Regions from separate parts of the Salinimonas marina genome, predicted to be linked through region 1. Evidence: predicted binding sites of a transcription regulator. Region 1 holds the regulator's gene; the other holds the start of a gene.
The links. Region 1 encodes LexA, which represses DNA repair genes until DNA is damaged. Its sites were predicted from a motif close to TACTGTATNNNNATACAGTA; they were not measured.

Region 1 (15,497 bases):
TTAATTGGAATGCCCTTACCCATTTGGCCGTGAGTAAAGTCCATAATATTGTCGGTCAACAGGGAAATACGCTTGGAACTGTTCTCCATTCGCTTTAACACCGAGGCTGCTTCTTTGGCGATGGGCATCAGCTTTAATACATCCAGGCCCATCATAATGGACGACAGTGGTGTGCGTAGATCATGCCCTAAAATCGCAATGTATTGCTCGCGCAGATGCGCCATCTGCTGCTCTTCCTGCAGTGCCTGATTGGCCGCACTTAAGCGATATTCGGTGGTAAGCTGCCGGGAAATAAGCTGTGCGAACGACTCAATCATACTCTTGGTTTTTTCAGTTTTGAGTCTGACGGGTAATGGGTCAAGGCCACAAAGCGTACCAAAAAAGTTTCCCTGGGCATCATAAATAGGCCAGGAAAAATAGCTTTCAAAGCCAAAGTTTTTCGGGATTGGATGATTGCGGTATTGTTCATCCTGTTGCACGTTGTCGATAATAATCGGCTGGTTGGAAATTCTCACTACGTCACAAAAGGTATCACAAATTTCCAGATTATCGCCGGGCAGCAGGTTAAAATTCACATCGTCAAGCACTTCACAGGCGGTCCACTTTTCAGGAGTCACCCGGGAGATACACACAAAGCGTAAGCCGGTGGTGTCGGCAATCATACTTAAGATGGTCGGCACCGACTCAAGTGTCTGTATAGCTTTAATATCCTGTTCGATGGATGTGTCCATGCCCAAAAAACTACCTGCCCTTGTAAAATGTCATGATAGCAGAAACTACTGGACTCATGACGGGATATTCATCAAAGAGGCTATGCATATCATGCTGGTAAAGAATTCGCAATGAAACTCGTTGATTCCAAGGGGCACTGCTTCGGTTAACCCATAAGGTGGGCACCGGCGGTGCCGGGTTATGTGTAAGCAGACCCGGCAAAAAGTATGGTAAGGCAATGCGTCCAACCCAAAAATAGCTTAACATTCGCTTCTTTTTGGATTGTCGGTGTGCCCGCATTGAAGTGACTGCCTGGCGCCGGCATATTGTAATATTACCAGGGAAAGCCCCTATGTTTGTACAATTGGAGTGTCGGCCGGTGTTGGCGGGTCGCTGGTTTGGGATGCCCGGCTTACGCCTGGATGAACGCCAGCTTGTGGTACAAAGCATGGCCGGCCCCCGATGTATTGACCTAAGCGCTCTTATCGCCTACCCCCGCTATTTTGAAGGGGTCTTCAGCGCCCGCTGGCAACTGAAAACCCGGGACGGCACCATCATGCTGCGCTGGCTGCCCAAACAACAACTGACCCGGCTTCACCAGCAGGTTACCCGGCTGCTTACCCATCAGGCGCAAGAGCGGGTGGCGGCCGTCCACCGCCGGTTTGTGCTGCAGGCTGGCAACCGGTATCTGCGTGACAGCCAGCAGCCCGGCCTGGCCGGGGAAGTCGCTGTAATGCTTGCGCTTTACCGGCAATCTCTGCCCGAATCGCAGACCTTACCTGACCATACCCAACGCACCTTAGATAAACTACAACAGGTACATCCCCTAGGCGATTATACCGCTACCTTGCGTCAGCGTTTTGAGCAACAGCAAAAACAGCAATACACCGATTTCTTTGCCCAGGCTGAAGCGCATCCGCTAAACCGCGAGCAACAACAGGCAGTGATTCGAAACAATGATCGTAATCTGGTGCTGGCCGCCGCCGGCACCGGTAAAACCTCAGTAATGGTGGCCAAGGCGCTGTATCTGCTGCAAAGCAAGCAGGCTAACGCCGATGAAATTCTGATCCTGGCGTACAACAGTGCCGCGGCTACTGAGTTACGCGAACGCCTGGCGGCGCGCGCCGCCAGCCTTGGTTTATCCCCGGTACCGGCAAACGCCCACCACTCAGACGTTGCTTCAGGCGGTGCCGGGACCTTACCGACGGTGCTGACCTTTCATGCGCTGGGACGTCAGATTTTGAAGCACAGTGGTCACAGCCTGCAGCTTTCGCCATTGTCCCAGGACGAGGAAGCCCTGCAGCGCTGGGTCGCCGACTGGCTCAGACAACAGTTTGAACACAGTGAGTGTGTGACCAGCCAGCTGATACCGCTGGTGTGCGCGCCTGAGCCTGAGGAGCAACAGTATAAGACGGACTGGGTCACCCTTAATGGGGAAAAAGTTGCTCACTACCGGCACTGGCTCATCGCCAACTGGCTAGGTATGCATGGTATCGAGTATCAATACCAACCCCGTAATGCGCAAGCCTGGCCTACCGACAAGCCCCCGGGAGTTATCGGCCGACCTTTTTGCTGGTTCATGAAAATGTCTATTTGCTCTATGTGGATCCGGATGCCCCTGAGCTGGCGCTCCACTGGCAACAACAGATGGATCAGCAACATACTGTGGCGCTGGACGTCAGTGATCAGCAATGGCTGGAGGGCACGTTTTTACAGGTACTCCGCCGCCAGATAGGGGCGCTAAGGCCGTTAGAACAAGTGCTATCGGCTGGGGATATCTTCACCCGGTTCCATGAACAGGGCCTGCTGGCTAAGGCGTTGCGGCGGTTAACCCGGGCATTAACGGTCGTCCGGGCGCAAAATCTTGACGATCAGACGCTTGCAGCGCGCTTACAACACTACCCTCCAGCCAGCGCAAGGGTGTGGGCCAGCGCCTTGCAGCGCTTGCATGAGGCTTATCAGCAACAGCTGCACAGCACCGACAGTATCGATTTTGACGCCATGATTGTGCAGGCCGGTAACCTGATTGGCTCACAGCATTACCAACCCGGATACCGCCACATTCTGGTGGATGAATTTCAGGATATATCGGCGCCGCGCATGCAGCTGCTGCAACAGTTATTGGATAAGGGCCCCGCTCCTACCCTGACCGCCGTGGGAGATGACTGGCAGTCCATCTATCGTTTTTCAGGAAGTCAGCTGGCGTTGACGACACGCTTTGAGGCGTATTTTGGCAGTCATTGTCTGACCCTGCTTCAACAGACCTTTCGTTATAACAGCAGCATTGCGCATACCGCCGGCTTGTTTGTGATGCAAAATCCGGAGCAGTATCGAAAGCAGGTGGTCAGTGCCCATCAAAGCGACACCCCACAGGTGTTTCTGCTCGATGATCAGATTTATTCCCAACAAGACCCGGCCCAGCGGGCCAAACAGGTGGTCATGGCGCTGCGTAAACAAAATCCTGAGGCGAAAATCGCCATTATGGCGCGTTATCAGTTCTGGTTGTCCCAGGCCAAAGAGGCGTTGCGGCCACTATCGCAGACGCATCTTTGCTACTGGACCTTTCATGGGGCCAAGGGCCTGGAGGCTGATCATTGTATTTTACTGGGGTTTAACCAGGGCAGCCGGGGCTTTCCCGGCGCCAGTCAGGATGATGCATTGGTAGAAGCGCTGCTGCCCAGCGTCGATGCATTTCCTTATGGCGAAGAACGCCGGCTGTGTTATGTGGCGCTGACCCGGGCTCGTCATAGTTGTTATATTATTGCTGATCCCCGTAAGCCATCACCCTTTGCACAAGAGTTACGCCAGCCTGAGTATCAGGTGAAAACCTTAAGTGAACGGTTTGGCCAGAGTCTGCCCGAGGCCCGGTCGCAAGCCACCGCCTGCCCGGAGTGTGAGCAGGGAGTGCTAACCCCGGTCCAGGGTCATGACGGGCTGGTTTATCAATGCACCACCGGCGAACCCTGCCCGGCGCAAATCCGGGTTTGTCCTGAGTGTCAGGCACCTGCGATTGCTCAAAAGACCCAGTCGGTATGTGTCAAATCCGATTGTCAGTTTACCCAACCATTGTGTCCGAACTGTGCGCGACCACTGGCGCTGCGTTCAGGGCCCAATGGTCAGTTTTATGGCTGCACAGGGTATGGGGCAGCCAGTGAACCGTGTCGTTTCACCACCGCGGTGCGCTGACCGGGCGGTTATCGTTTTTTATGCGAAGCCTGTTATTCTCCGCCGTAGTGCCTATAATGCGCACCATTTTTTGCAGATAGGGTAACAGGCCATATGAGACTGACAGTGATAGGAGTAGGATTAGGGTATTGGTTGAGTGCCGGCGCGGTGGCGGCCAACTGGAGCGAAACTGAATTGCACCTGCAGCAGGGGCAGCTGAATCAGCCCTTCGCCTCGCAACCAGGCACCGATATCGATACCACCGTGGTGACGTTCCAGCATGCCAGTGGCTGGGACTATGGCAGCAACTTTTTCTTCTTTGATTACGCACGTACCGACAATGGCGATACCCTGTATGGCGAGTGGTACCCGGTTTTTAGTAGTCAGCAGTTGCTGGATGTGTCTTATTCCGGCCTGATTAGTGATATTGGTCTGGTGGCCGGCATTAATGCCGGACCTGATGCTGAAGTGCTTAAATACCTGCCCGGTATTCAGATCAACTGGAACCTTCCCGGTTTCAGCTTTTTCAATACCCTCATCACCGCCTATATTGATGACAGCAATGGCATCGACGCAGGCGGCGCGCCTAAAGAAGACGACAGCATGATGGTGGATATTGCCTGGCGTTATCCTGTGACGATTGGCACTCAGAATTTTTCTGTAGAAGGGCATGCTGAGTATATCGACTCACGTGGCACCGAGGTGCCCACCGTGCAGGTAAAAGACTGGCTGCTGACCCAGGTTCAGGTGCGTTGGGACGCAGGTCAGGCGTTAACCGGTACTCAGGACAAATTGTTTGTAGGTATTGAATATCAGTACTGGAACAACAAGCTTGGCACCCACGAGGATGAAAGTGCGGTGCAGCTGTTGGGTGTCTGGCGCTTTTAACGGTTAAGTGGTCAGCCTGGCGAAGCACCTGAAAGGGCCCCGCCATGCCTTTTCAGGTCAGCGGTGGTCGCCGAGGCTACCACGAGCACAGAGGCCACCAAGCGCAGCCGGTTAAAAGGTCAGCACCACTTTACCCACATGTTTGCCGGCGGCCATATACGCAAACGCCTGTTGGTATTGTTGCCAGTGAAATTCACGGTCAATAACCGGCGCCAGGTGGTTGGCGTGAATGGCATTACACAATGCCTGCAAAGAGCTTACCGGGCCAACAGCAATGCCGCGTAAGGTGGCATGGGCCTGTAAAATCTGTAACGGGTTGACGCTGCCGTCTTTACCGCCCAGGTAGCCAACAATATTGATTTGCCCGCCCGGCGCGATGCAGGCCAGAGACTGGCTCAGGGTATTGGGCCCACCGACCTCCACAATATGGTCGACTTTACGGCCCCCGGTTAGCTCAATCACCTGTTCGGCCCATTGCGGATGGGTTTGATAATTGACCGTGTGCCGGGCGCCCTGCTCTTTAGCGAGCTTTAGTTTGGCGTCGCTGGAGGACAAGGTAATGACCTGCGCACCATGCATCAGCGCCAGTTGCTGGGCAAACATCGAAACCCCGCCGGTACCCTGCACCAGCACCCAGTCACCGCTTTGAATATTGCCCTTGGTAACCAGCGCCTGCCATGCCGTGACGCCGGCACAGGGTAGCGTCGCTGCCTGCGAAAAGGATAAACCTTGCGGCATGCTGACCACCCCATTGGCCGGCATGACCTGATATTCGCTTAAACACCCTGGCAACGGGCCGCCCAATGATTGCGCGCCCGGTGAGTCGGCCAGCTCGCCGCTTTGCCAGCCTTGCCAGAAGCTGCCGACTATCTGGTCGCCGTTGCCGACACGGGTTACCCCGGGGCCCACTTCAACCACTTCACCGGCGCCATCTGACAAAGGGACCAGGCCGGCAGGAAAGTCTTCGTGGTACTGCCCATTCACAACTTCCCAGTCACGATAATTAAGCGCCGCGGCTTTCATTTTTACCAGCACCTGACCGGGGCCCGGCGAGGGAATATCCACCGCCTGGGTTATCAGATTCTGCGTGCCGTAGGCAGTACCAATAGCGACTTGTTGCATGTTCACTCCGCAAATTTAAACTGAGTTATTACAACGCAACAAGCAGCCGTGGGGATCGAAGCCCCGTCAGTTAAGACGGTTTTTTCGGACGCGCGTCGGGCCGGTGTTCAATCACCATACCCTGCAAAAAGTTGCGTAATAGCTGGTCTTTACAGACACGGTAGCTACGATGATCGGGCTTGCGAAACAGGGCGGTTAGTTCGCTTTTGCCTACCGGAAAGTCTGCCGCCCGCAATATCCGGATCATGTCATCCTGCTGATAATTCATCGCAATTTTTATTTTGCGTAAAATATCGTTGTTAGACAGTCGCTGGTTAGCAGCCAAAACCGGCGGCGCTGCGCCTTCTTTGCGGCCGCGTTGTTTAATGATGAGTCCATCTAAAAACAGACCAAGGGTTTTGTCCCGGCATGGCAAAAAACCAGGCTCCTCTTCACGCAGCATCATGGCCGCCAGGTACTCTTCTTCTAATGTGTAATCCATAAGTTTGAACACACTGAGGGTGGCGCGGTTGTCCAGACTTAACGCAAAGCGCAAGCGACGTAACACATCATTTAAAAGCATAAAGTACCAACTGGCAGACAAAGAAGCCTAGTATACCTGCTTGCCACCCTCACCGATATGCCGGGGAGGGCCACTATTGGCATAAAATGCGACGGCGACAGTGTTAAAAAGTTAAACAAATTATGCATAAAATGGGGCTCTGGCCCTTGCGATTTGCAAGTTCCTGTATATACTCATAAATAACTGTATGTAAAACCAGGCTGTTTATGCGTCCACTAACCCCCCGACAAACCGAAGTACTCGAACTTATTAAAGCCAATATGCGAGATACGGGTATGCCCCCTACCCGGGCGGAAATCGCGCAGCGGCTGGGCTTTAAGTCGGCTAATGCGGCCGAAGAACATCTTAAAGCATTGGCGCGCAAAGGGGTGATTCAGATCCTGCCGGGCACCTCCCGGGGGATTCGTCTGACTGCGCCCCTTGAAGATGAAGCTGCCAACGAAGACCACGGTTTACCGTTAATTGGTCGGGTGGCCGCCGGCGAGCCTATTCTGGCGCAAGAGCATATTGAGAGCCATTATCAGGTGGACCCTGATTTGTTCCGGCCCCACGCTGATTTTTTACTGCGTGTAGATGGCATGAGTATGAAAGATATTGGTATTTTAGATGGCGACTTGCTTGCCGTACATCGCACCACCGATGTCCATAATGGTCAGGTTGTGGTCGCGCGGGTGGAAGATGATGTCACCGTAAAGCGGTTTGAAAAACGTGGCCACGAAGTTTTATTGCACGCCGAAAATGATGAATTCTCCCCGATCAAGGTCGACTTGTCGGCTCAGCCTTTTACTATTGAAGGGTTGGCCGTCGGCGTCATTCGCAACGCTGACTGGATGTAAGTACCCCTAACGGCGACCTATGGTTGCCGTTTTTTCCCCCTATCTGTATCCCCTCTTCTTGCTGAACGGCTACCCCTCTTCTTGCTGAACGGCTACCCCTTAATTGCGGACTGCTTTTCCGTGTTTCTGTGGTTCTGCGCGTCCCAAAATTGGTTGGCGTTGCTGTCAACCTGACCACCATTGCCTGAATGGCCCTAAAGCCTGCTGAGAAACAGTGGCTTGAGGTTTTTTTGTATAAAATTTTACCAAAACACTAGACTCTGCGTGAAATTTGTTTAATTCTTATACCGTTATTAACATAAGAATAACAAATAGATAAAACCACCAATAACGAAATTGGTCGTAACAACACGAGTCCACAGCCACACAGATGCGCCTGGGATTCGTCCATCAGGGAGGTGCTGAGTGATCAGGCTCACGAATATCGTATTGATGGCTTTGGGGACGCTAGCAACAACCACTGCATTTACCGGTGCATTCGCCGCCGATGGCGCAACAGGGGAAGCTACCACACTCAATTTGCGCAAAGGCGTAACGGATATCAGCGGGCAGGTTTATGACCTGCACATGTTGATGTTTACCATTTGTGTCGTCATCGCTGTGGTGGTGTTCGGCGCTATGTTTATCTCTATCTATCTGCATCGCCGCTCTCGGGGCGCGCAACCCGCCAAGTTTCATGAAAATGTCAAAGTGGAAATTGCCTGGACGGTGGTGCCCTTTCTCATTCTGGTATTTATGGCATTTCCTGCAGCCAAAACACTGATTGCAATGGAAGACACCAGCGAGCCGGATATGACTGTGCTGGTCACTGGATCCCAGTGGAAATGGCATTATCAATACATGGATGAGGACATTGGCTTTTATTCGTTGATGGCCACCCAGCGTGAACAAATCGACAACCGTTATGAAAAAGGCCAAAACTATTTATTAGAAGTTGACCGGCCGCTGGTCATTCCTACCGGTCAGAAAGTCCGTTTTCTGATTACCTCCGACGATGTCATCCATTCCTGGTGGGTGCCGGATTTTGCCGTTAAAAAAGATGCCAATCCTGGTTTTATTAACGAGGCCTGGACCAAGGTGAATGAGCCCGGATTATACCGCGGACAATGTGCGGAGCTGTGTGGCAAGGATCATGGCTTTATGCCCATTGTGGTCATTGCTAAAGAACCGGCTGAGTTCAATGCCTGGATGAGCGATCAGCAGCAGAAAAAACAGGAAGCAGAAGCGGAAGAGCAACGTTTACTGGCCATGAGCATGAGTATGGAAGAGCTCATGACCGAAGGCAAAAAGGTTTACAACGCCGCCTGTGCTGCCTGTCATATGCCTAATGGTGAAGGTCTAAAAGGCGCATTTCCGGCGCTCAAAGGCAGTCAGATTGCTCTGGAAGATATGCAGGGGCATCTTGATATTGTGGTCAACGGCAAAGCCGGCACCGCGATGCAGGCTTTCGGCAAAATGTTGAGCCTCAAAGAACTGGCCGCAGTCATCACCTACGAGCGCAACGCCTGGGGCAATAATACCGAAGAACTGGTTCAGCCCAAAGATGTTAACGCATTCATCAATGGCCAATAGGAGGGCATCATGACGAAACCAACCAACATGACATCGCATGAGGCCACGATCGATAACGATCATCAGCCGTCGGCAGATGCACACGATCCGCACGATCACCATGATCATCATATTCCTAAAGGGTTAATGAGATGGGTACTTACCACTAACCACAAAGATATCGGAACGTTGTATTTATGGTTCGCTTTCATCATGTTTTTGGTGGGCGGAGCAATGGCAATGGTAATCCGTGCTGAATTATTTCAGCCCGGGTTACAGATTGTGCAGCCGAATTTTTTCAATCAGATGACCACAGTACACGGGCTTATCATGGTGTTCGGGGCGGTGATGCCAGCCTTTACCGGTCTGGCTAACTGGTTGATTCCCATGATGATTGGCGCGCCGGATATGGCTTTGCCCAGAATGAATAACTGGAGCTTCTGGATCTTACCTTTTGCCTTTGCCATTTTACTGGGCTCGCTTTTTATGGAAGGCGGCGGTCCGGCGTTCGGCTGGACATTTTATGCGCCCCTGTCCACCACTTACAGCAATGACAGTACCGGCCTGTTTGTATTTTCCGTTCACATAATGGGGATCTCTTCCATTATGGGGGCGATTAACGTGATCGTAACGATATTTAACATGCGGGCACCCGGCATGACCTGGATGAAAATGCCGCTGTTTGTATGGACCTGGCTGATCACAGCTTTTCTGCTGATCGCGGTCATGCCGGTGCTGGCGGGGGCGGTTACCATGGTGCTCACCGACAAATTCTTCGGAACCAGTTTCTTTGATGCTGCCGGCGGTGGTGATCCGGTTATGTTTCAGCATATTTTCTGGTTTTTTGGTCACCCGGAGGTCTACATCATGATCTTACCGGCGTTTGGGATTATTTCGCATATTGTCCCGACCTTTGCCCGAAAACCCCTGTTTGGCTATGCCTCGATGGTGTATGCCACCGCGTCAATTGCGCTGCTTTCGTTTGTGGTGTGGGCGCACCATATGTTTACCACGGGCATGCCGGTCTATATGGAAATGTTTTTCATGTTTGCCACTATGCTTATCTCGGTACCGACCGGCGTCAAAGTATTCAACTGGGTAGCGACCATGTGGCGCGGCTCGATGACCTTTGAAGTGCCGATGATGTTTGCCTTGGCCTTCATTGTTTTATTCACCATTGGCGGATTATCAGGCTTGATGCTGGCTATTACGCCGGTGGATTTCCAATATCACGATACCTACTTTGTAGTAGCGCACTTTCACTATGTACTGGTGACCGGGGCTATCTTTTCCATCATGGCGGCCGTGTATTACTGGCTGCCTAAATGGACCGGGCGGATGTTTAATATCACGCTGGCCAAATGGCATTTCTGGTGCTCACTGATTTCGGTAAATGTCCTGTTTTTCCCTATGCATTTTGTAGGTCTAGCAGGGATGCCACGGCGGATCCCGGACTATTCGTTGCAGTTTGCCGACTTTAATCAATGGATCAGTATCGGCGGATTTGCTTTCGGATTATCGCAGCTGATCTTTTTGGCGCTGGTGATCCAGGCGTGTCGTAAGCAGGGCGATCCCGTCTCTGATCAGGTGTGGGATGGGGCGCATGGACTGGAGTGGGAGATCCCATCACCGGCGCCTTATCATACGTTCGAAACCCCGCCGGTGGTGAAATAGATGTCCGGCGGCACCAGCAATAACAACATGGTGATCAGGCTGGTGATCATCGTGGTGGGCATGTTTGGCTTCGGCTTTGCGCTGGTACCGCTGTACGACGTATTTTGTGATGTCGCCGGCATTAACGGCAAAACTTCGACCACGGCAGCGGTATATCAGCCGGCGCAAATCGATAAATCGCGCCTGATCACGGTGGAATTTCTGACCCGCACTAATACGGGCATGCCGTGGGAGTTTCAGGCACGCACCAAACGAATGAAGGTCCATCCCGGCGAGTTGGCGACGGTGGAGTTCTATGTTCGCAACCCAATGCGTAGCGATTATATTGCCCAGGCCATTCCTTCGGTGTCGCCAGGGCAGGCCGCCATTTTTTTGAATAAAACCGAATGTTTTTGCTTCAACCAGCAACCGCTGGCGGCAGGGGAAGAAGCACTGATGCCGATGTCGTTTTATGTCGACCCGCAAATTCCCACCGACATTACTTATTTTACCGTGCAGTACACATTATATGACGTGACGGCCCGGGCCGACACACTGGGTGCTAGTGAAAACCCGTATCTGAAACGTACCGATGGCGCTCCATAGTGTAACGCGCCTAAAGGCTACAGGAGAAAGTCATGCAACAGCCTTATGAAAAATATTATGTTCCGGCACAAAGTCCCTGGCCCATCGTGGGGGCCGTAGCCTTGTTCCTGATCGCGGTAGGTGCGGGCAATGTGGTCATTGAGTTCAGTAAGGGCACCGATGGCTATGGCAGCTTGCTTCTGGGCAGTGGGCTGGTTGCATTGTTGGTGATGCTGGTGGGCTGGTTCAAAAACCAAATCGACGAGTCTATGTCTGGCCTCTACAGCGCTCAGCTGGGGCGTTCATACCGCCAGGGCATGAGTTGGTTTATTTTTTCCGAAGTGATGTTTTTTGCCGCTTTTTTCGGTGCGTTGTTTTATGCCCGCATGATTTCTATTCCCTGGTTGGGCGGCGCTTCCAACAATGAAATGACCAACACAGTGCTGTGGCCACAATTTGAAGCCATGTGGCCGCTGTTGACCACCCCCAATGGCACCACCACCCAACAGATGGAAGCTACCGGCTTACCTGCCATCAATACCCTGATTTTGCTGGTGTCATCGGTGACGCTGCATTTTGCTCATACCGGGCTTGAACAGAACAAACGTAAACAACTGACCTGGATGTTAGGTCTGACCATTTTACTAGGGTGTGTGTTCTTAACGCTGCAGGTAGAAGAATACATTCATGCTTATCAGGAACTTGGGTTGACCCTGCAATCCGGTATTTATGGCAATACCTTCTTCTTACTCACCGGTTTTCACGGCATGCATGTAACGCTGGGGACCATTATTTTGATGGTGCTGTTTGGCCGGGTAGTGAAAGGCCATTTCAGTCCCGATAACCATTTTGCCTTTCAGGCGGGCAGCTGGTACTGGCATTTTGTCGATGTGGTGTGGGTAATACTGTTTGTTTTTGTATATATCCTTTAACGCCCTATGGCGTTAATAGGGACGGGGGTTGGGATGAATCAGACCGGTAGCTATCGCCAACAGGATGAGCAACACAATGCACACGGATGTCAGTACCCGGCGGCCGATATACTTGCTCATGGGTTTGCCCGCCGTATCGTTTTTCATCATCACCCGCATCGCCAGAAACAGGTTCACAATCATATAAATCAACAGCACCACCACAATAATTTTAATCAGCATAGCGTCTCCCGAAAGGTGTCTGGTTTTTCTTCACGTTGGCGTCAGCCGCGCTGGGTGGTCGGGCTAAGCCTGACCCTGCTGGCCATTGCCATAATGGTACGGCTGGGTATGTGGCAGCTCGAGCGTATGGAAGAAAAGTCTTTGCGTTTGGCTAGCATAGCGCAAAAAAAACACGATGGCCCTCTTTCTTTGGCGGCTCTGAATACGCTCAATCCGGATCTCCAGGACTACCCGGTAACGGTCAATGGACGGGTTCGGCCAGATTATATTGTTTACCTGGATAACCGGATTGAAAATGGCCGGGTAGGGTATCAGGTGCTGGCTGCGGTCATCACCGACGCCGGGCAGGTTCTGGTCAACTTTGGCTGGGTGCCGGCAACTTCGTCACGTCAGCACCTGCCGGCCGTCACCTTGCCTGCTCAACTAACCAACGCCGAAGGAATCATCCGGATCCCCGCCGATAACCCGGTCATTCGCGAAACGGCTACCCGGCTGAAAGATGGCCAGCTGCTGCTACAACAAATAGATATAGCGCATTTAAAGCAAGTGACAAAACAAGCTTTCTTACCCTTCGTGGTACAGCTTCAGACCCCGGAAGATGCACAGTTTGTGCGTAACTGGCAACCGGTGGTGATGTCTCCAGAGAAACATCTTGGTTATGCAATTCAGTGGTTTGGTCTGGCAATAGCCGCTGCTGTAATTGCCTGTGTAGTATTTTTTTCGCGAGGTAACGCCCATGTTCAAACAAAACAAAAATAAACATCTGACCATGCTGGCCGTGGCGGCGGTGTTTGTCTTACCGGTACTGCTGGCCAAACTGGCGCTGGATAATCAGTGGTTTAATCAGGGGGCGACCAATAAGGGGCAGCTGATCCAGCCGGTGGTGGACTATTCCTCGTATTTGCAGGACCAACCAAGTAAATGGCGGTTGGTCTACCATTTGCCAGCTCATTGTGACAGCACCTGCGAAAACGCCATTTACAGTATCCAACAGGTATGGCTGGCATTGGGGCGGGCAACGGACCGGGCCCAGCCCACTATTTTATATTCCGCCGCCAGCGATGCCAGCAAAATTGAGCAGTTGCAGCAACAACCTAACCTGGAAGTAGTGGCTTCAGCCAGCCTGCCCGAAAACGAAAGCAATACCGTACTGGTGGTGGATACCATGAACAATGCCATGTTGCGCTACGCGATTCCGGCCAGCCGGGAGCAGGCAATCCTGGGCAGCCGCGACATTCTGGCGGATGTTCGTAAACTGCTCAAACTATCGCGTATTGGCTAACCCGGAAAAGGAGTCCAGGTATGAGAAAACTTGTCTTGTGTAGCTTGTTGCTGGCGGTGGTCGTTATTGTGCTGGGGGCGTACACCCGTTTGACCGACGCCGGGCTTGGCTGTCCTGACTGGCCCGGCTGTTACGGAGAGCTATTTGTACCGGCTTCCAGCGATAAAGTCGCCGCAGCAAACCAGGCGTTTCCCGACCGCCCGCTGGAGGCAAGTAAAGCCTGGAGCGAAATGATTCACCGTTATTTTGCCGGCACCCTGGGCCTGCTCATTTTCGCTATTGCGATTCGGGCGGCAGTCAGACGGGATCCGCGGATGCCCATGGGATTACCATTATTTTTGTGTGCCCTGGTGGTCTTTCAGGCGGCTCTGGGGATGTGGACCGTCACGCTGAACCTGTTGCCGGTGGTGGTGATGGGGCACTTATTAGGTGGTTTTGGCGTATTGTGCTGTTTGTTTTTAATGTATCTGCGACTGCAGCCGGTGATGGGTCAGGACAAGCTAAAATCAGCGCGTCGAATGCTGGGATTTGCGTTCTTTGGCATACTGATTTTAGGATGTCAGATAGCTCTGGGCGGCTGGACCTCAGCCAACTATGCGGCGCTGGCCTGTACTAACTTTCCGGTGTGTGAAGGGCAGTGGTGGACACAAATCGACATGCCCGGCGCTTACAGCGTGCCGGTGGCAGACAACTACGAATTCGGAGTGCATGGATACTCTGAGCGCATGACCATGCATATTGTGCATCGGGCAGGGGCCCTGGTCACATTTGTGTATTTACTGGCGCTGGGTATCGGGCTGTTACGGCTACAATCAAAATTGATGAACACTGCCGGCGCGGCGCTTATTCTGGTGTTGATTGCCCAGGTCATGCTGGGTATCAGTAATGTGGTTATGAGCCTGCCATTAACCATTGCTGTTGCGCACAACTTTGTCGCAGCATGTTTATTGCTGATTATGGTGTGGATAACCTATCAGCTGTCGCACCTGAAGGAAAAAGCGCATGGCTAAATCTGCAGAGTTGACTGAACACGACCAGGAGGCCGCTCACGCCCCGTTGAATTGGCGCCATTTTTATGAAATGACCAAACCCAAGGTAGTAATGCTATTGTTGCTCACCGCCTTAGTGGGAATGTGTCTGGCCACCCCGGGCCTGGTACCGGCAGACATTCTGGTCGCGGGTTTGATGGGTATCGGCTTGCTGGCTAGCAGCGCTGCGGTAATTAACCATGTGGTTGATCACAAAATTGATAGCATCATGGCCCGCACCTATAACCGGCCGGTGGCCAAAGGTAAGGTCGGGGTAGGGCAGGCGCTGTGGTTTGCGCTGGCGTTAGGGGTCACCGGCTTTGCCTGTCTGATGCTGCTGGTTAATACCTTAACCGCCTGGGTGACGCTGGCGTCACTGGTGGGCTATGCCGGCGTTTACACCATGTTTTTAAAACGTGCTACGCCCCAGAACATTGTGATCGGCGGGCTTGCCGGTGCTGCCCCGCCGTTACTGGGCTGGACCGCGGTGACCGGCGACATTCATCCCCATGCATTATTGCTGGTGTTGATTGTCTTTACCTGGACCCCGCCGCATTTCTGGGCTCTGGCCATTCATCGTAAAAAAGAATACGCCCGGGCCGACATTCCTATGTTGCCGGTTACTCACGGAGAGGCCTTTACCAAAACCTGGGTACTTGGTTATACCGCCTTGTTGATGCTGGTGGGTTTTTTGCCGTATCTGACCGGTATGTCGTACCTGATCTATCTGGTGGGCAGTACACTGCTTAATGCTGGTTTTGTCTGGTATGCCTGGCAATTGAAGTTTTCTGACAAGCCCGGCTGGGCCATGAAAACATTCCGGTTTTCTATTGTGCATCTCATGGTATTGTTTGTGGTTCTGTTGATTGACCATTACATACCCATAACACTATGAAGCAAAACACAATAATCGGCCTGGTTCTGGTCATCGCGTTTGTTGCCGGAATCTGGGCTGCGATA
Region 2 (15,497 bases), 270 kb from region 1:
GGATAAAAAGGACTCATGCTAACTGTACATCATTTGAATAATTCACGCTCGCAACGAATTCTGTGGCTATTGGAAGAGCTGGAGGTGGCCTATCAGCTGGAAAAGTATCAGCGCGATCCCAACACCAGTCTGGCACCGAAGGCCCTGCAAGCGGTTCACCCGTTAGGTCGCTCGCCACTGCTGACCACCGAACACGGGACGCTGGCCGAATCCGGCGCCATTGTGGAGTATCTTATTCAAACTCAGGGCAAAGACAGCTTTGTCACGCCCAGTGAGCCGGCACAATACCAGCAATATCTGTTTTGGCTGCACTTTGCCGAAGGTTCGCTGATGCCGCCGTTGGTCGCCACCCTGGTCATGAATAAAGCAAAAGAGAAGTCGCCGAAGCTGTTATTCCCGCTGGTGCGAAAAATCACTGATGGCATCATGGATGGCTATTACCGGCCAAATCTGGAACAAAGTGTGCGCTATGTAGAGTCCTATCTGGCCACCCACGACTGGTTTTCCGGCGAGGGCCCGGGCGGCGCGGATGTACAGATGATTTTTCCGTTAGAAGCCTTGCTGGCCCGGGGCGGTGGCAACAAATGGGCGGCGATCAGTGCCTATGTAAAACGGGTGCAGCAACGTCCAGCCTATCAGCGGCCCTGGAGAAGGGCGGGCCTTACGATTTCGCCTGAATTCCGGCGGCTAATAATCGTTATTGACGGTGCTTTCCAGATAACCCCGAATCATCTGTAAAAAGGCCTCGCCATAGCGTTCCATCTTGGTTCGGCCGACCCCACTGACATCCAACATATCATTGCGGGTGGTGGGGGTGCGGGCGGCCATATCGGCCAGCGTAGCATCAGAAAACACCACGTAGGGCGGCACATTGTGTTCCTGCGCCAGCGTCTTGCGTAAATGCTTCAAGCGTTTGAACAAGGCCTTATCATAAATGGCCGGGGCCTGACGGGGCTTTTTCTCGGCTTTAAATGACAGTCGCGGCACCGCCACATTGACGGCGACCTCACCTTTTAATACGGGCCGTGCGGCTTCGGTGAGCCGCAGTGCGGCCCCGGCCGTCAAATCCACCCGTAGCAGGCCTTTGTGGATCAGCTGATTAATGATGTTATGCCAGTAGCTATCTGACTCATCTTTACCGATACCATAGGTACTCAGGTGTTGATGCTCAGCCTCAAAAATACGTTTTAGCTGTTTGCCCCGCAACACATCTATCACATACTGAGTGCCCGCCTGTTGCTCCAGGCGCAGCACACATGACAACACTTTCTGGCCGATAATCAGCCCATCAATTAGTTTGGGAGGATCCAGGCAGATATCACAGTTGCCACACGGCTTGTCGCTGAATTCAGAAAAGTAATTCAGTAAAACCTGACGTCGGCAGGTCTGGGCTTCGGCAAAGGCTTCCATGGCCGCGAATTTTTGCAGTTCTACCTGGTTGCGCTCAGGCTTATCGCCCTGGTCAATCCACTGTTTGACCCGCGCCACATCTTTTTCGTCAAATAACAGCAAGGCTTCGGCTTCCAGGCCATCACGGCCAGCGCGCCCGGTTTCCTGATAATAGCTTTCCACCGAGCGGGGCACATCATGGTGCACCACAAACCGTACATTGGATTTATTGATGCCCATGCCAAAGGCCACTGTCGCCACCACAATGTCGGTCTGATCATTCAAAAACCGTCGCTGAACATGTTCCCGTTCATCGGCATCCAGCCCCGCGTGGTAGGCGGCGCAGCTTACCCCGGTGCGATGCAGCTTAGCGTACAAATCATCGACCTTGGCGCGACTGTTACAGTAAATAATGCCACTGTTGCCGTCTTGTTGTTTTACATAATCCGCGACCTGTTCAAAGCCTTTATACTTGGACATGACCCGGTAACGAATGTTGGGGCGATCAAAGCTGCCCTTAAACACAAACGGTTCTTGCAGGTTCAGCTGTAATAAAATGTCGGCCTGGGTGGCGGCATCGGCGGTCGCGGTAAGGCCTACCACCGGGATGTGGGGGAAGCGCGACTTAAGCTGACCCAGCATGCGGTAATCAAGCCGGAAATCGTGGCCCCAGTGACTGACACAGTGGGCCTCATCAATGGCAAACAGAGCAATGTCCATACGCTGTAACAGGCCCTGAAAATACGGCTGCAATAAGCGTTCGGGTGAGACATACACCAGGTCGTATTCACCTTGCAGCATGGACTGCTGAATCTGTTGCTGAGCTTCGCCTGACAGGGAAGAATTCAGATACGCGGCGCTCACCCCCAGTTCATGTAATTGTTCTACCTGATCCTGCATCAGGGATATCAAGGGTGACACCACGATACCGGTGCCATTTCGAACCATAGCCGGTATCTGGTAACACAAGGATTTGCCGCCGCCAGTGGGGAGCAGCACCAGCGTGTCGCGCCCCTCAATAATGTGATCAATCACATCTTGCTGACCGGTGCGAAAGGTGGCGTAGCCAAAGACCCGCTCCAGCACTTGCTGAGCGGTTTTGGGGTCGGCATTGGTGGCGGCCGTAGCGGCCGAAGAAGAAGCATCTGTTGTCATCGGCACGGATTTTACGCATTTTCGTGGCTCGCTTCACGATAAAATCGTATTTTTCTTTTTCAGTAAATCCCAAGCTGCTGTTATTGTGCAAACTTATGCAGGTTATTGGCCTGATGTGACCGGCGGTAACGTATTATTACGCTGCAGCCTAAAAGGATTCGTGTGAACAGGAGACAAGACATGGCCGAACCGTTGCCCGAGCTGATTCATGAAATTGTGTCAGACACCCACCCTGATGATTCTGCCACCGTAATGTCAGCCGTGGCCAGTCAGGATGATGTGGCCGTTGCGACCTTGCTGGAATCGTTGCCGGTCGAACATCGTATTAATCTGTGGCAGGAGCTTCCCCGGGAACGCAAACTCGATGTGCTGGTGGAAATGCGCAGCGACCCCCGTGAAATTCTTATCGATGCCACTGCCGAAGATGCCTGGGTCGCCTTGTTTGGCGACATAGAAGCAGAAGATTTGCTGGAGTTGATGGACTCGCTGCCCAATCGCATTGTGCATCTGGCGTATGCCGAACTGGATGCCCAACAGCAACGCTTTTTTCGGGAAGCCACCCAGTTCAATGATGATCTGGTCGGACACTGGCTCACCCACGATTTGCTGGTGTTGCCGCTAAATGCCAAAGTTCGGGACGGACTACGGCTGATTCGCCGGAATGTGCCGCGCCATTGTGACAGTATATTTTTAGTGAACCGCTCAGGACAGTTTTCAGCAGCGGTGAAAGTTACCCAGTTATTCGGGGCGCCGGAGCATGTGCCACTGGTAGAGCTGATTGAAGAAAACATGAGTATTCTTAAAGGCAATGATGACGCAGTCAGTGCTTCGTTACAGGTGCAGCGCTCCGGTTTTGCAGCATTGCCGGTGGTGGACGACAACAACAAGTTACTGGGACGACTGGATATTACCTCGGCCAGTGAACTAACAAATGAATTTTACGAGCGTCAGGTAATGGCCACAGCAGGTATGGATGAAGACGAGGATTTGTTTTCACCGGTGGCCAAAAGCGCCCGAAACCGTGCGCTCTGGCTGGGCATCAATTTACTGACGGCGTTTTTGGCGTCCTGGTTTATCGGGCTGTTTGAAGCCACCCTGCAACAGGTGGTGGCGCTGGCCGTATTGATGCCAGTCGTCGCCAGCATGGGGGGAATTGCCGGCAGCCAGACACTCACCCTGATTGTGCGGGGACTGGCGCTAGGGCAGGTCAGTCCCGCCAACCGCAAGGCTCTGATGATAAAAGAGCTCAAAGTGGGCGGTGTGAATGGGGTGATTTGGGCCTTGGTTATTGGCATTGTGGCCTATTTCTGGTTTACCGATGTGCTACTGGGGTGGTGATTTGCCTGGCGATATTATTCAATATTGTGGCGGCGGCACTGGCCGGGGTGCTGGTACCGGTGCTGCTGGATAAACTCAAAATAGATCCGGCTTTGTCTGGCTCGGTAATTCTTACCACTGTTACGGACATTGTCGGCTTTGTGGCATTTTTAGGTTTGGGAACGGTGTTTCTGCTGTAGCCCGGCCAGCCGCCTGCTATCGCCGGCACGGTCACCTTCAGGTGCACCGGGCGGCAGTAACCCGCCGGCCAGCGTATTGCGCTTGTACATACCTTCATTGCGCCGCACAATAGCGGCGCTTTTTATTTTCCCCCAATCAACAGAAACCAGATTTCATGCAAACAGACGAACAGGCTCGCAATACTCAAATCGGCGTATTTTGCGCTATCGCTGCCTACACCATGTGGGGCGTGGCGCCCATCTATTTTAAACAGCTGCAGAACATTGCGGCGATGGAGGTACTGATGCACCGGGTGGTGTGGTCAGTGGTGGTGCTGGTGGTGTTGATTGGCGCATTAAAACAATGGCCCAAAGTCATGCAGGCGGTGCGTTCAAAACGGGTAATGCAAACCTTGCTGGTGGCCGGATTGCTGCTGGGGGCAATTGGCTGTTATTTATCTGGGCGATTAACAACAATCATATTCTGGATGCCAGCCTGGGCTATTACATCAACCCCTTATTCAATGTTTTTCTGGGGCGATTGTTTCTTGGAGAGCGATTACGGCCGATGCAACAGTTTGCTGTGGTGTTGGCGGTTATCGGGGTGGCCATTCTGGTGTTTTCCTATGGGCATTTACCCTGGATTGCCCTGGTGCTGGCGTTTACCTTCGGGGTGTATGGGTTATTGCGTAAGCGGGTGGCGGTAGATACCTTGCCGGGCTTGTTTATCGAAACACTGATGCTGTTGCCCCTGGCGTTGATGTACTGGGTATTTATGGCGTCAGAGCAGGCCAATCTGATGCAAAATAGTGCCAGTCTCAATACATTGCTGATTGCCGCCGGTATTGTTACGACCGCCCCGTTACTGTGCTTTACCGCCGCCGCACGGCGCATTATGTATTCAACGCTGGGCTTTTTTCAGTATATCGGGCCGTCGCTAATGTTTGTACTGGCGGTGTTTTTGTACGATGAACCCCTGGATCCGTCGCGTCTGACTACCTTCGGATTTGTCTGGCTGGCGTTGCTGGTATTTAGTCTGGATTCGTTAAAAGTCTATCATGGTCAGCGCCAGGCCCGTCGCCAGGCCCGGCATCACACGGCCGACTGAATGCGCTGCCGGGCGGCGGCAATATCGCTGACAATACGGTTACGGCCGGCTTTTTTGGCCTGGTACAATAATTCATCGGCCTGACTGACCGCCACATTGAGTGCTTCAGGTAACACCGTAAGCAGGCCCACGCTGGTACTGACCTGATACGTTTGTCCGGCGTGGGTGAAATTGAGCGCTTCGACATCGCGGCGGAAGGTTTCTAAACGCTTAAACGCCAGCTTGGGCGGCGTAGAGGGTAAAAATACCACAAACTCCTCACCACCGAAGCGGGCTACCACACCGTCGTCAAATTGCTGTTTGAGTATGCCTGCAACCCGTATAAGTACCTCATCACCGGCATCATGGCCGTAGGTATCATTAATGGCTTTAAAAAAATCCAAATCCAGCATCGCCAGCGCATGGGCCCGGTCAGAGTCCGGCACCATAGCACTTAGCTTGTCGAAAAAATAACGCCGATTCACCAGGCCGGTGAGAAAATCAGTATGGGCCATACTGGTTAACGCCTCGACATGCTCAATCAGTTCAATATTCTGACTGATTCGACACAAAAACTCTTCATGACAATACGGTTTTAACAGAAAATCATTGGCCCCGGATTTGATGTAGCGCGCCGAATGCATGTCGTTGCCCCGCTCGCACACACTAATGATGGCCAGTTGCTCTTTGGTATAGTCGGCGCGCAGGTTGGCAATGAGCGCGGTACTGTTTTGATCTTCAAGCTCGGCCCCGGTGATAACGACTTTTATATTGTGATTTTCTCTGAGCAATTGCTGAGTTTGCGCCGCGGTGCTGGCTTCGTAGGTATTGAAGTTATGGCGCTTAAGTAGCGACACCATATGCCGGGCCGAGCGCCGATCCTGTCCGGTCACCACAATCCCGATATGTTTATTGCGTTCCAGCCGGCCGAGCAGCCGACTCAGATAATCGTAGGTTTGCGCATTTTCTTTGGGGATATAATCCACCACCTCCCGGCTAAGAACACTGTTGCGGGTGGTGGCGTCCATGCGGCCGGTAACCACTATGGTAGGCAGGATACTCTCAAGACAAAAGTCGATGGCCTGACCATTGACGGCATCAGGCAAATTATAATCGACAATAGCGCACAAAAAGCTTTCCGGCATGGCCTGGGAAAAAACATACCTGGCTTCGGTCAAAGACTGGGCGGTGACCGCTTCTAAGCCGGCTTTTTCCACCAGTTTAATGACAATATTCATTGCCATTTTGCTGTCTTCAATCACCAGCACTTTTGATTGCATCTGAAATCCCGCCCAATTTACTCAATAGCACAATTGTGCGACAACCACAGGTTTCTTCAATTAGCCTTTAGTTTAGCGTAGGCCAGAACCAGCCATTTCGAGCCAAAATCATCAAAGTTTACCTGGACCCGGGCGTGGTCCCCGGAGCCTTCATAATTGAGCACCACCCCGGCCCCGAACTTGGGATGCTCTACTCGTTGCCCCAGCGCAAAGCCACTATCTTCAAAAGCTTCATGGGAAGCCATGCGGCTAAAGCGGTTGTGCACCGGTCGCGAAATCTGGCTTTTCAGACGTACTTCTTCGACAAATTCAGCCGGAATCTCACGAATGAACCGCGACGCCGTATGAAATTTATCCTGACCGTATACCCGCCGGCTTTCGGCATAGGTGATAAATAGTTTTTGCATGGCCCGGGTCATGCCCACATAACATAGCCGCCGCTCTTCTTCCATGCGTCCGGGTTCGTCATTGGTCATCTGTGACGGAAACATGCCTTCTTCAACGCCAGCCAAAAACACCAGCCCGAATTCCAGTCCTTTGGCGCTGTGAATCGTCATCATCTGCACCGCGTCCTGCTCTGAGTCAGCCTGATTGTCACCCGCCTCCAAAGAAGCATGGGCCAGGAAAGCCGCCATCGGAGTCATTTCCTCGGCTTCTTCCGGCACAATATATTGCTTGCAGGCGGTGACCAGTTCTTCAAGGTTTTCAATACGGGCCTGGGCTTTTTCGCCACGCTCAGCCTGGTACATGGCGTACAGGCCGGAATGTTTGATGGCTTTGTCCGCTTGCTCTTCGAGTGGCAATTCCTTAACCGCTTGCTCTAAGTCGGTAACCAGGGTGGTAAATGCCTGCAGCGCCTTGGACGCGCGCCCGGTTAAACTGCCTTCCTGAATGAGCATGTTACTGGCCTGCCACAACGAGCAGTTATGCTCACGGGCGGTTTGACGCACCTGGGTAATGGTTTTTTCCCCAATGCCGCGGCTGGGGGTATTCACCACACGCTCAAACGCTGCATCATCGTGAGGATGGTTGAGCATGCGCAAATAGCCCAGCGCATCACGGATTTCCTGGCGTTCGAAAAAGCGCAGCCCGCCATAAATACGATAGGCAATGGATTCATGCAGCAAGGCTTCTTCCAACACCCGGGACTGGGCGTTGTTACGATACAAAATGGCGCTATCTTTAAGGCTGTTGCCGTCATCCAGCCATTTTTTAATTTGCGAAACAATAAAGCGGGCTTCGTCGAGTTCGTTAAAGCCTGCATACACTGAGATAAGCTCGCCTTCGGCACCATCTGTCCACAGTTCTTTGCCTAACCGCCCGGAGTTGTTGTCGATGACCGCATTCGCAGCATTAAGGATATTGGCGGTGGACCGGTAGTTTTGTTCCAGCCGGATGGTAGAGGTATCTTTGAAGTCTTTTAGAAAATTATGGATGTTGTCGACATTGGCCCCACGCCACCCATAAATTGACTGATCATCATCACCCACAATCATAATATTGTTGGTGTCGGCGCTGCACAGCATCCGTAGCCAGGCGTACTGAATATTATTGGTATCCTGAAACTCATCCACCAGCACCGCTTTAAACCGGCGTTGATAATGGGCCAGCACTTCGGGATTTTTGGCCCACAGTTCATGGGCGCGCAGCAGCAATTCGGCAAAGTCGACTAAGCCTGAACGATCGCAGGCTTCCTGATAAGCAGCATAAATTTCCTGCATCTTTTGCGCGGTGGCATCGCCATGAGTTTCGATATGCTGAGGTCGTAAGCCTTCGTCTTTATTGCCATTGATGTACCACTGAATCTGACGCGGCGCCCAGTGCTTTTCATCCAGGTTCATGGCCTTAAGAATGCGCTTTACCAGTCGGTACTGATCATCAGAGTCCAGGATTTGAAAGTTTTCCGGTAACCCGGCCTCTGCATGGTGCGCGCGCAGTAAGCGATGCGCCAAGCCATGAAAGGTACCTATCCAGGTGCTGTTAAGTCCCCGACCCATCAGGTGCTCAATACGCCCGCGCATTTCCCGCGCCGCCTTATTGGTAAAGGTTACGGCTAAAATCGAGAAGGGGGTGATATTTTCCACTTCCATCAGCCAGGCAATGCGGTGCACCAGCACCCGGGTTTTACCACTACCGGCACCCGCCAGCACTAACATGTTAGACAGCGGCGCCGCCACGGCCTCACGTTGTTTGTCGTTTAAGCTGTCGAGCAGTAATGATACATCCATAAATTGCGGCTACCTGTATTCCTGATAAACAAGGAGATGAAAGTGTGCCTCAATTATGCCAGTGAACTGGGTGTTTATACAGGCCAGTTTGTGGGTTTTTAGCGGGGAGGGGGGCTACAAAATGCGGAAAACGCCGGCAACAGAGCACCGGCATTCTAAATCTTACTTCGATGAAAACTCATCTACTTCACGCTCAGCTTCGTCACGGGTTTTGCCGTAATGTTGCTGAACCTTGCCGATCAGTTCTTCACGACGACCATCTACCTGGTCCAGTTCGTCATCTGTCAGCTTCCCCCATTTTTGTTGGGCTTTGCCTTTCATCTCTTTCCAGTTGCCTTCGATACGATCGTTGTTCATAGGTTCCTCCATAAATGAGAATGGCAATAGCTGGCGATTGCCAGCCAATGTCATTATTTATAAAGCATAGGTTATTCCTTTCATCCTATGTAAAAATTAACATTATGAAATTAATAAGTTTTTAGTGAAAATGACGCGGGGTAAAGGCGGATTTTTGGGCTTATTCAGAGCGTAAAAATTGCAGTTTTTACACGGCAACCGGATAAAATCGAAATTACATCAACTTCATGTTTAAAAACTGATCAAAGCCAGGGGTGCGCCGGTAATGACCATTCACTCGCATCATTTAAACTATTGGTAGCCTTCGCCTTGAAATTGACGCGGCTGCTATCACACAATGACCATTTTTACGTCTACACCATCGGGAACCACGCTATGCAGGTAAAACCGGCGACTGCTGACTTCTGGCAAGCCCTTAAGCGGGAGGCAAGAACCATTGCACATAATGAACCGCTGCTGGCCAGCTATATTCACGCGTGCATTTTGACCCATCATAACTTTGAATCGTCATTGAGTTTTATCTTGTCGAATAAAGTTGCCGATGATGTTATGCCCGCGCTGGCCATCCGTGAGGTGTTTGACGAAGCGTATTTGCTTGACCCGCAGATCACCGAGTCGGCCATTGAAGATATCCAGGCCGTGCATCGCCGGGATGCCGCCGTCGATGATTTTCTTACTCCGCTGCTATATTTTAAAGGTTTTCAGGCGGTACAGGTGCATCGTATGGCGCATTATCTGTGGAACAAAGGCCGGCACCAGCTTGCGCTGTTTTTACAAAGCCGCAACTCGGTTACCTACGGGGTGGACATCCATCCGGCGGCGCGAATCGGTAAAGGGGTGATGTTTGATCATGCCACCGGGATTGTGGTGGGCGAAACCGCCGTAATTGAAGATCATGTGTCATTGCTGCAAAGCGTCACGCTGGGTGGCACCGGTCATGAGTCCGGTGATCGCCACCCGAAAGTCCGTCAGGGGGTGCTGGTGGGTGCCGGTGCTAAGATTTTAGGCAACATTGAAGTGGGTGAGGGCTCCAAAGTCGGCGCGGGCAGCGTGGTATTAAGCGATGTGCCGCCCATACCACGGTGGTCGGCGTACCCGCCAAAGTGGTGGGACGACCCACCTGCCCACGGCCCTGCGACTCTATGCGTCAGAATGTGCTGGAGGATAACGGCCAGCTACAGCAAAGTAACTAGCTCGTCGAGGTCACGCAATTCGATATGCGGCAGAACCTTCACCTGTTCCTGCCGCATGACCATTCCCCGATTATGGGCATACCACGCACTTTGCAGCCCCGCCGCAATGGCGCCATACACATCTTTTTCCAGATTATCGCCCACATGCAACACTTCATGAGCAGGAATATTTAACAGCGCGACGGCTTCGTCGAACATCGCCCGGGCCGGCTTCATCGGCCGCTCGATACTGGCATGCAGAACCTTTGAAAAGTAACGGTCCAGGCCGGTACTCTGGGTATCTACATTGCCATTGGTAATACCAATAAGCGGAACCCGGCGTGCCAGTCTGGCCAGGGTTTGATGCATTTCTTCGGTCAGCGCAAAATTACTGCGGGCAGTATAAAAATACTCAAAACAGGCTTTGGCGGCTTGCTTTAAGCTGGTTTCGTCATCGATATCACTGGCCAGCGCCTGTTGCAGGGTTTGCAGACGCCAGCGCCCCATGTCACTGGATAAGCGGGGATCCGCCTGCAATAACCGCTGCCGGATATCCTGCCACTGGACGGGGGTTAACTGGGCGGTGCGCGGATAATGTTTACCAATGTAGTCACGTAAGGAGACTTCAGCGGCGCGGATCACCGGTCCGTTGTCATACAGGGTATCGTCCAGATCAAAGGTCATTGCTTTTACCGGGCCCAGGGGGCGATAAAAACGCATGGCAGTCTCCTTATTTGAGGTTACTTTTTACGCGCCTTGGGGTGCGCTGAATCATACACCTTGGCCAAATGCTGAAAATCCAGATGGGTGTAGACCTGGGTAGTCGACAAGTTGGCGTGGCCCAGTAATTCCTGTACCGACCGGAGATCACCACTGGACTCCAGTACGTGGGTAGCAAAAGAATGGCGCAGTTTGTGAGGACTGATTTTGCGTCCCAGTCCCTGCTCAATCGCCATGGTTTCAAGCCGGTTGGCCACCTGCCGATTGGAAATCCGGGTTTTGCGTAAGCTTAAAAAGACGGCGGGTTCATCGTCGGTGCACAATTGCGGACGCACCTGTAGCCAGGCGGTGAGGGCCTGCCTTGCCATTTTCCCCATCGGTAAGATACGTTCTTTGCTGCCTTTACCGCGCACCCGTAAGGTGCCATCGGCCTGGCAATCATGAACATTCAATCCGGTCAGCTCGCTCAGGCGCAGGCCACAGCCGTACAGCAATTCAAACATAGCCTTATCCCGCAGTGCCAACAGGGCATTGTCCTGCTGACTGAGCAGATGCTGCATATCATCTACCGATAGCTGTTTAGGCAGAGGCCGCCCCTGTTTAGGCGCCGAAATACCCTCCACCGGGTTGCTGAATAACTGATGTTGATCGATAAGATAGCGACAAAAGGTACGCAAAGCAGACAAGCGCAGGGCAATACTGCGAGCATGCTGACCCTGCTGTTTGGAAAGGCTTAAAATGCGTTTCACATCAGTGGGGGTTAACGCCGACCAGTCGGGTAAATCCAGGGCCGTGGCCACGGTGCTTAGCTGTCGCCGGTAATTGGCCAGGGTATGGGCAGATAGCCCGCGCTCCACCTGCAGATGACAAATAAATTTATCCAGCCAGTGAGCGCACGATTCAGACAGCAGTGGTTGCGGGGTATTCATATACCACTAATAATTCAGCAAGTCTGGCAGTACAATATTCAGCACTTGTTGCAACTGTTTTAGCAGCAGGGTGTCCATATCGGGGGTAAAATGACTGGGGTCGCGGCTGCCCACGGCGACCATCCCCAACGGCCGGCTATCGCCCAGTAAAATCAGTGCCGCTGACTCGGCAATATTGTCGCCGAATAACAGCTGTCTTTCGTGCTGACTTAAACGGCCAAAAAAGAAATTACTGTGTTTAAAACGCTTTTCTACAAACAAGCGGCGCTGCAGTTCCTGCAAAGCATGAGGGCCACTGAATAGCCGTAAGCTTACCGACGCCAAATCCAGCTCTTCCTGCAACACTTCTTCCAGTTTTAACTGGATTTCAGCCACACTTTTGCAGGTGAGCAACTGAACATTAAGATCGGTGTATACCCGATAAATTTTTTCATTCTGCCGGGCCACACCAATCAGCTGGTTCAGCTTATAATTTTGCTGACGCACTTTTTTACGTAGCTGTTCGCTCTGAATTTCAACCAGCGACACACTGCCACGGGTTTCGTGAGGAATATGCAACCGTTCCAGAAGATGGGGCTGCTGGGCAAAAAAATCCGGGTTTTTGAGCAAATAATCACTGACCTCTTCCGCCTTTAACGGGCTTTTTTCGGCATACGAAGAAGAAAGCTTGATTGTGGGTTTTGCCTTCCCTGAAACATCGTTCATAACATCAGTTGTCCGTCATAAATATGTTGTGCGGGACCGGTCATTTTCAGCACCGACCCTGGCCCCTGCCAGCGCACCCGCAAACTGCCACCGGGTAAGTCTACCCGAACATCCTTACCCAGTTTTTCCTGAAGCTGGCCAATCGCAGCCGCGGCACAGGCACCACTGCCACAGGCCATGGTTTCGCCTACGGCGCGCTCAAACACCCGTAACTTGATATGTCCGGGATGCAAAATTTGCATAAAACCCACATTGGCGCCCTCAGGAAAGCGCTCGTGGCGTTCCAGTAGGGGGCCGATAGTGGCAACCGGCGCGGTGTCCACATCGTCCACTTCCAGGACACAATGGGGATTACCCAGTGAGGCAGCGCCATAAAACAAAGTATGGTCGTTTTCACGAATCAGGTAAGTTTTTTCCTGCTTATTGGCTTTATGGGGGATCTTCGCCGGTTCAAATTCCGGCTTGCCCATATTCACTGTCACCTGGCCGTCTTTTTCCAGGTACAGCACCATTTTACCGGCTTTGGTGCTGACCAGAATCTTATTGCGGTTAATCAGCCCTTTTTGCTTCACAAACCGGGCAAAACAGCGCGCACCATTACCGCATTGATTCACTTCACTGCCATCGGCATTAAAAATCCGATAGTGAAAGTCCTGCTCAGGATCATAAGGTGGCTCCACCATAAGTAATTGGTCAAACCCAATACCAAAGTGCCGGTCAGCCAACTGCTGAATTTTGTCCTGCGAAAAATAGACATTCTGGGTCACATTATCGACGACCATAAAGTCGTTACCCAGGCCGTGCATTTTGGAAAATTGAATCTGCATGAACCGCTTACTGTCTGTCTGTGTTATTGCCTAGTTTACGGAAGTTTGTACTCGCCTTTCCAGAGATCTTTTTGATTTTCTCGTTCGCGTACTACCCGCATCTGCGCTTTGTCCACCAGAATTTCGGCCGGGCGACAACGACTGTTGTAGTTAGACGCCATCACAAAGCCGTAGGCTCCGGCGCTGCGCACCGCCAATAAATCGCCCGGTGCTACCGCCAATTCCCGGTCCCGGCCTAAGAAATCCCCGGTTTCGCAGATAGGGCCGACCACATCGTAAACCCGCAATGGCGCCTGGGTGTGGGTATCTACCCGGATGATGTTTTGCCATGCCGAATACAGGGCCGGACGAATCAAATCGTTCATCGCCGCATCCACAATGGCAAAGTGCTTGTCTTCGCCTTCTTTGATGAACTCCACCTGGGTGACCATGATGCCGGCATTGGCCGCGATAGCCCGACCTGGTTCCAGGATCAGTGTCAGGGCTTCACGCCCGGCCATGCGCTCGGCCAGGGCCGCGGCGTATGCTTTGGGGTGTGGGGGTGTTTCATCCTGATAGGGCACACCCAGACCGCCCCCCACATCTAAATGCTGAAGGTGAATGCCTTTGTCAGCCAGTTCGTCCACCAACGTCAGTAACCGGTCCAGGGCATCAACAAAGGGGGCCAGTTCGGTGAGTTGTGAACCAATGTGGCAGTCCATGCCGACAATATTCAGATGCTCTAAGGTGGCCGCCAACTCATAGGTTTGTAGCGCCTGTTCACGGGCAATACCAAACTTATTGGCCTTCAGACCGGTGGAGATATAAGGATGGGTCTTGGCATCCACATCAGGGTTGATGCGCAGCGATATCGGCGCTTTCACATTTAAATCGGCTGCCACCGCATTAATACGATGCAGCTCGGCAGGCGATTCAACATTAAAACACAGAATGCCCTGTTCCAGCGCGTAACGTATTTCTGCAGACGTTTTCCCCACGCCTGAAAATACCACCCGGGCTGGGTCGCCGCCCGCTTCAATAACCCGTGCCAGCTCACCCCCGGAGACAATATCAAACCCTGACCCCAGTTTTGCCAGCACACTCAACACTCCCAGATTAGAATTGGCTTTGACGGCGTAGCAGATCAGATGCGGATGCGTGCCTACTGCATCATCAAAGGCATGCCAGTGGCGCTCAAGGGTAGCGCGCGAGTAAACATACACCGGGGTTTGGTGAGCGGCGGCAATATCGGCTACGGCCACATCTTCGGCATACAAATGGCCGTCACGGTATTCAAAATGATCCATTAATTAGGCTCCGCGGGAGTCTCAGATGATGCCTGGTCAGCAGGCTTGGGGGCGGTTTGCTGTGGCTCTTCTGGCAGATATAAAGCGCCACGGTAACCACAGGCACTGATAAAGACTACACTAAGTATCAGGCTCAGACGTATACAGGGATTTTTAAACACGGGGATCCTGTCGAAAAAAATGTCTCAAGATGGCGTTATCATCGCATTGCCGAATGAAAATGCAAGGGACAATAATGCCCCGGTCCGGGTGAGTAGCGGGCGTGCCGGCGTGCGCCAACGCCGCGACGCTCTGGGTACGCAGGTTGAATGGATTAATTATTAAGGTAAGCAGCCAGAATTAACTGCGTTATCAAGGTCTCAATACGATGAATGGCTTGAAATGCAGCGTTTGTCCTGCAATAAATAGTGTTATGCTAGTGACAGCAAATACCCGGTGCGGTGGTGTCTTTTGATACCGCGGGGCCCGGCACATTTTTCAGTCAACCATGAAAAGGCACTACGATGGACTATAACACCTCTGAACTCTGCGATTTATTTGCCGACAGTGTCGACGTCGTCGATCCTATTTTTGCCAGCTATGGGGGCCGTTATTCCTTTGGTGGCGAAATAACCACGATTAAATGCTATGAGGACCGGGGACTGATAGACCGGGTGCTGGCACAGCCTGGCAGTGGCAAAGTGCTGCTGATTGATGGCGGCGGCTCTACCCGGCGGGCGTTAATTGATGCCACTTCGGCGCAACTGGCCATCGACAACGACTGGGAAGGGATTGTGTGTTATGGCAGCGTCCGCGATGTGGATACGCTCACCGATTTTGATATCGGCATTATGGCGGTGGCCACGATTCCGGTGAATGCGGAAAGC

Region 2: uvrD (DNA helicase II) is a predicted target of LexA. The motif match lies at 8,700-8,719, and genes of this name have one in related genera.

Annotation. Positions count from the first base shown of each region.
Region 1 is NZ_CP064795.1:3,609,274-3,624,770, reverse strand. It holds gene IT774_RS16315 (GAF domain-containing sensor histidine kinase) at 1-731, opposite strand, end outside; gene IT774_RS17615 (UvrD-helicase domain-containing protein) at 1,064-2,446, shown strand; gene IT774_RS16310 (UvrD-helicase domain-containing protein) at 2,359-3,897, shown strand; gene IT774_RS16305 (hypothetical protein) at 3,991-4,764, shown strand; gene IT774_RS16300 (zinc-dependent alcohol dehydrogenase family protein) at 4,876-5,886, opposite strand; gene IT774_RS16295 (YehS family protein) at 5,957-6,448, opposite strand; gene lexA (transcriptional repressor LexA) at 6,655-7,284, shown strand; gene coxB (cytochrome c oxidase subunit II) at 7,690-8,856, shown strand; gene ctaD (cytochrome c oxidase subunit I) at 8,884-10,509, shown strand; gene IT774_RS16275 (cytochrome c oxidase assembly protein) at 10,510-11,094, shown strand; gene IT774_RS16270 (cytochrome c oxidase subunit 3) at 11,127-12,005, shown strand; gene IT774_RS16265 (DUF2909 domain-containing protein) at 12,018-12,227, opposite strand; gene IT774_RS16260 (SURF1 family protein) at 12,243-12,986, shown strand; gene IT774_RS16255 (hypothetical protein) at 12,964-13,509, shown strand; gene IT774_RS16250 (COX15/CtaA family protein) at 13,530-14,519, shown strand; gene cyoE (heme o synthase) at 14,512-15,432, shown strand; gene IT774_RS16240 (SCO family protein) at 15,429-15,497, shown strand, end outside.
Region 2 is NZ_CP064795.1:111,525-127,021, forward strand. It holds gene IT774_RS00475 (glutathione S-transferase) at 16-738, shown strand; gene recQ (DNA helicase RecQ) at 688-2,544, opposite strand; partial or broken gene IT774_RS00485 (magnesium transporter) at 2,725-4,061, shown strand; partial or broken gene rarD (EamA family transporter RarD) at 4,217-5,148, shown strand; gene IT774_RS00495 (GGDEF domain-containing response regulator) at 5,133-6,407, opposite strand; gene uvrD (DNA helicase II) at 6,464-8,635, opposite strand; gene IT774_RS00505 (CsbD family protein) at 8,798-8,992, opposite strand; partial or broken gene cysE (serine O-acetyltransferase) at 9,368-10,185, shown strand; gene IT774_RS00515 (HAD-IA family hydrolase) at 10,168-10,884, opposite strand; gene xerC (tyrosine recombinase XerC) at 10,905-11,813, opposite strand; gene IT774_RS00525 (DUF484 family protein) at 11,820-12,518, opposite strand; gene dapF (diaminopimelate epimerase) at 12,515-13,345, opposite strand; gene lysA (diaminopimelate decarboxylase) at 13,381-14,631, opposite strand; gene lptM (LPS translocon maturation chaperone LptM) at 14,631-14,792, opposite strand; gene IT774_RS00545 (hypothetical protein) at 14,812-14,955, shown strand; gene rraA (ribonuclease E activity regulator RraA) at 15,135-15,497, shown strand, end outside.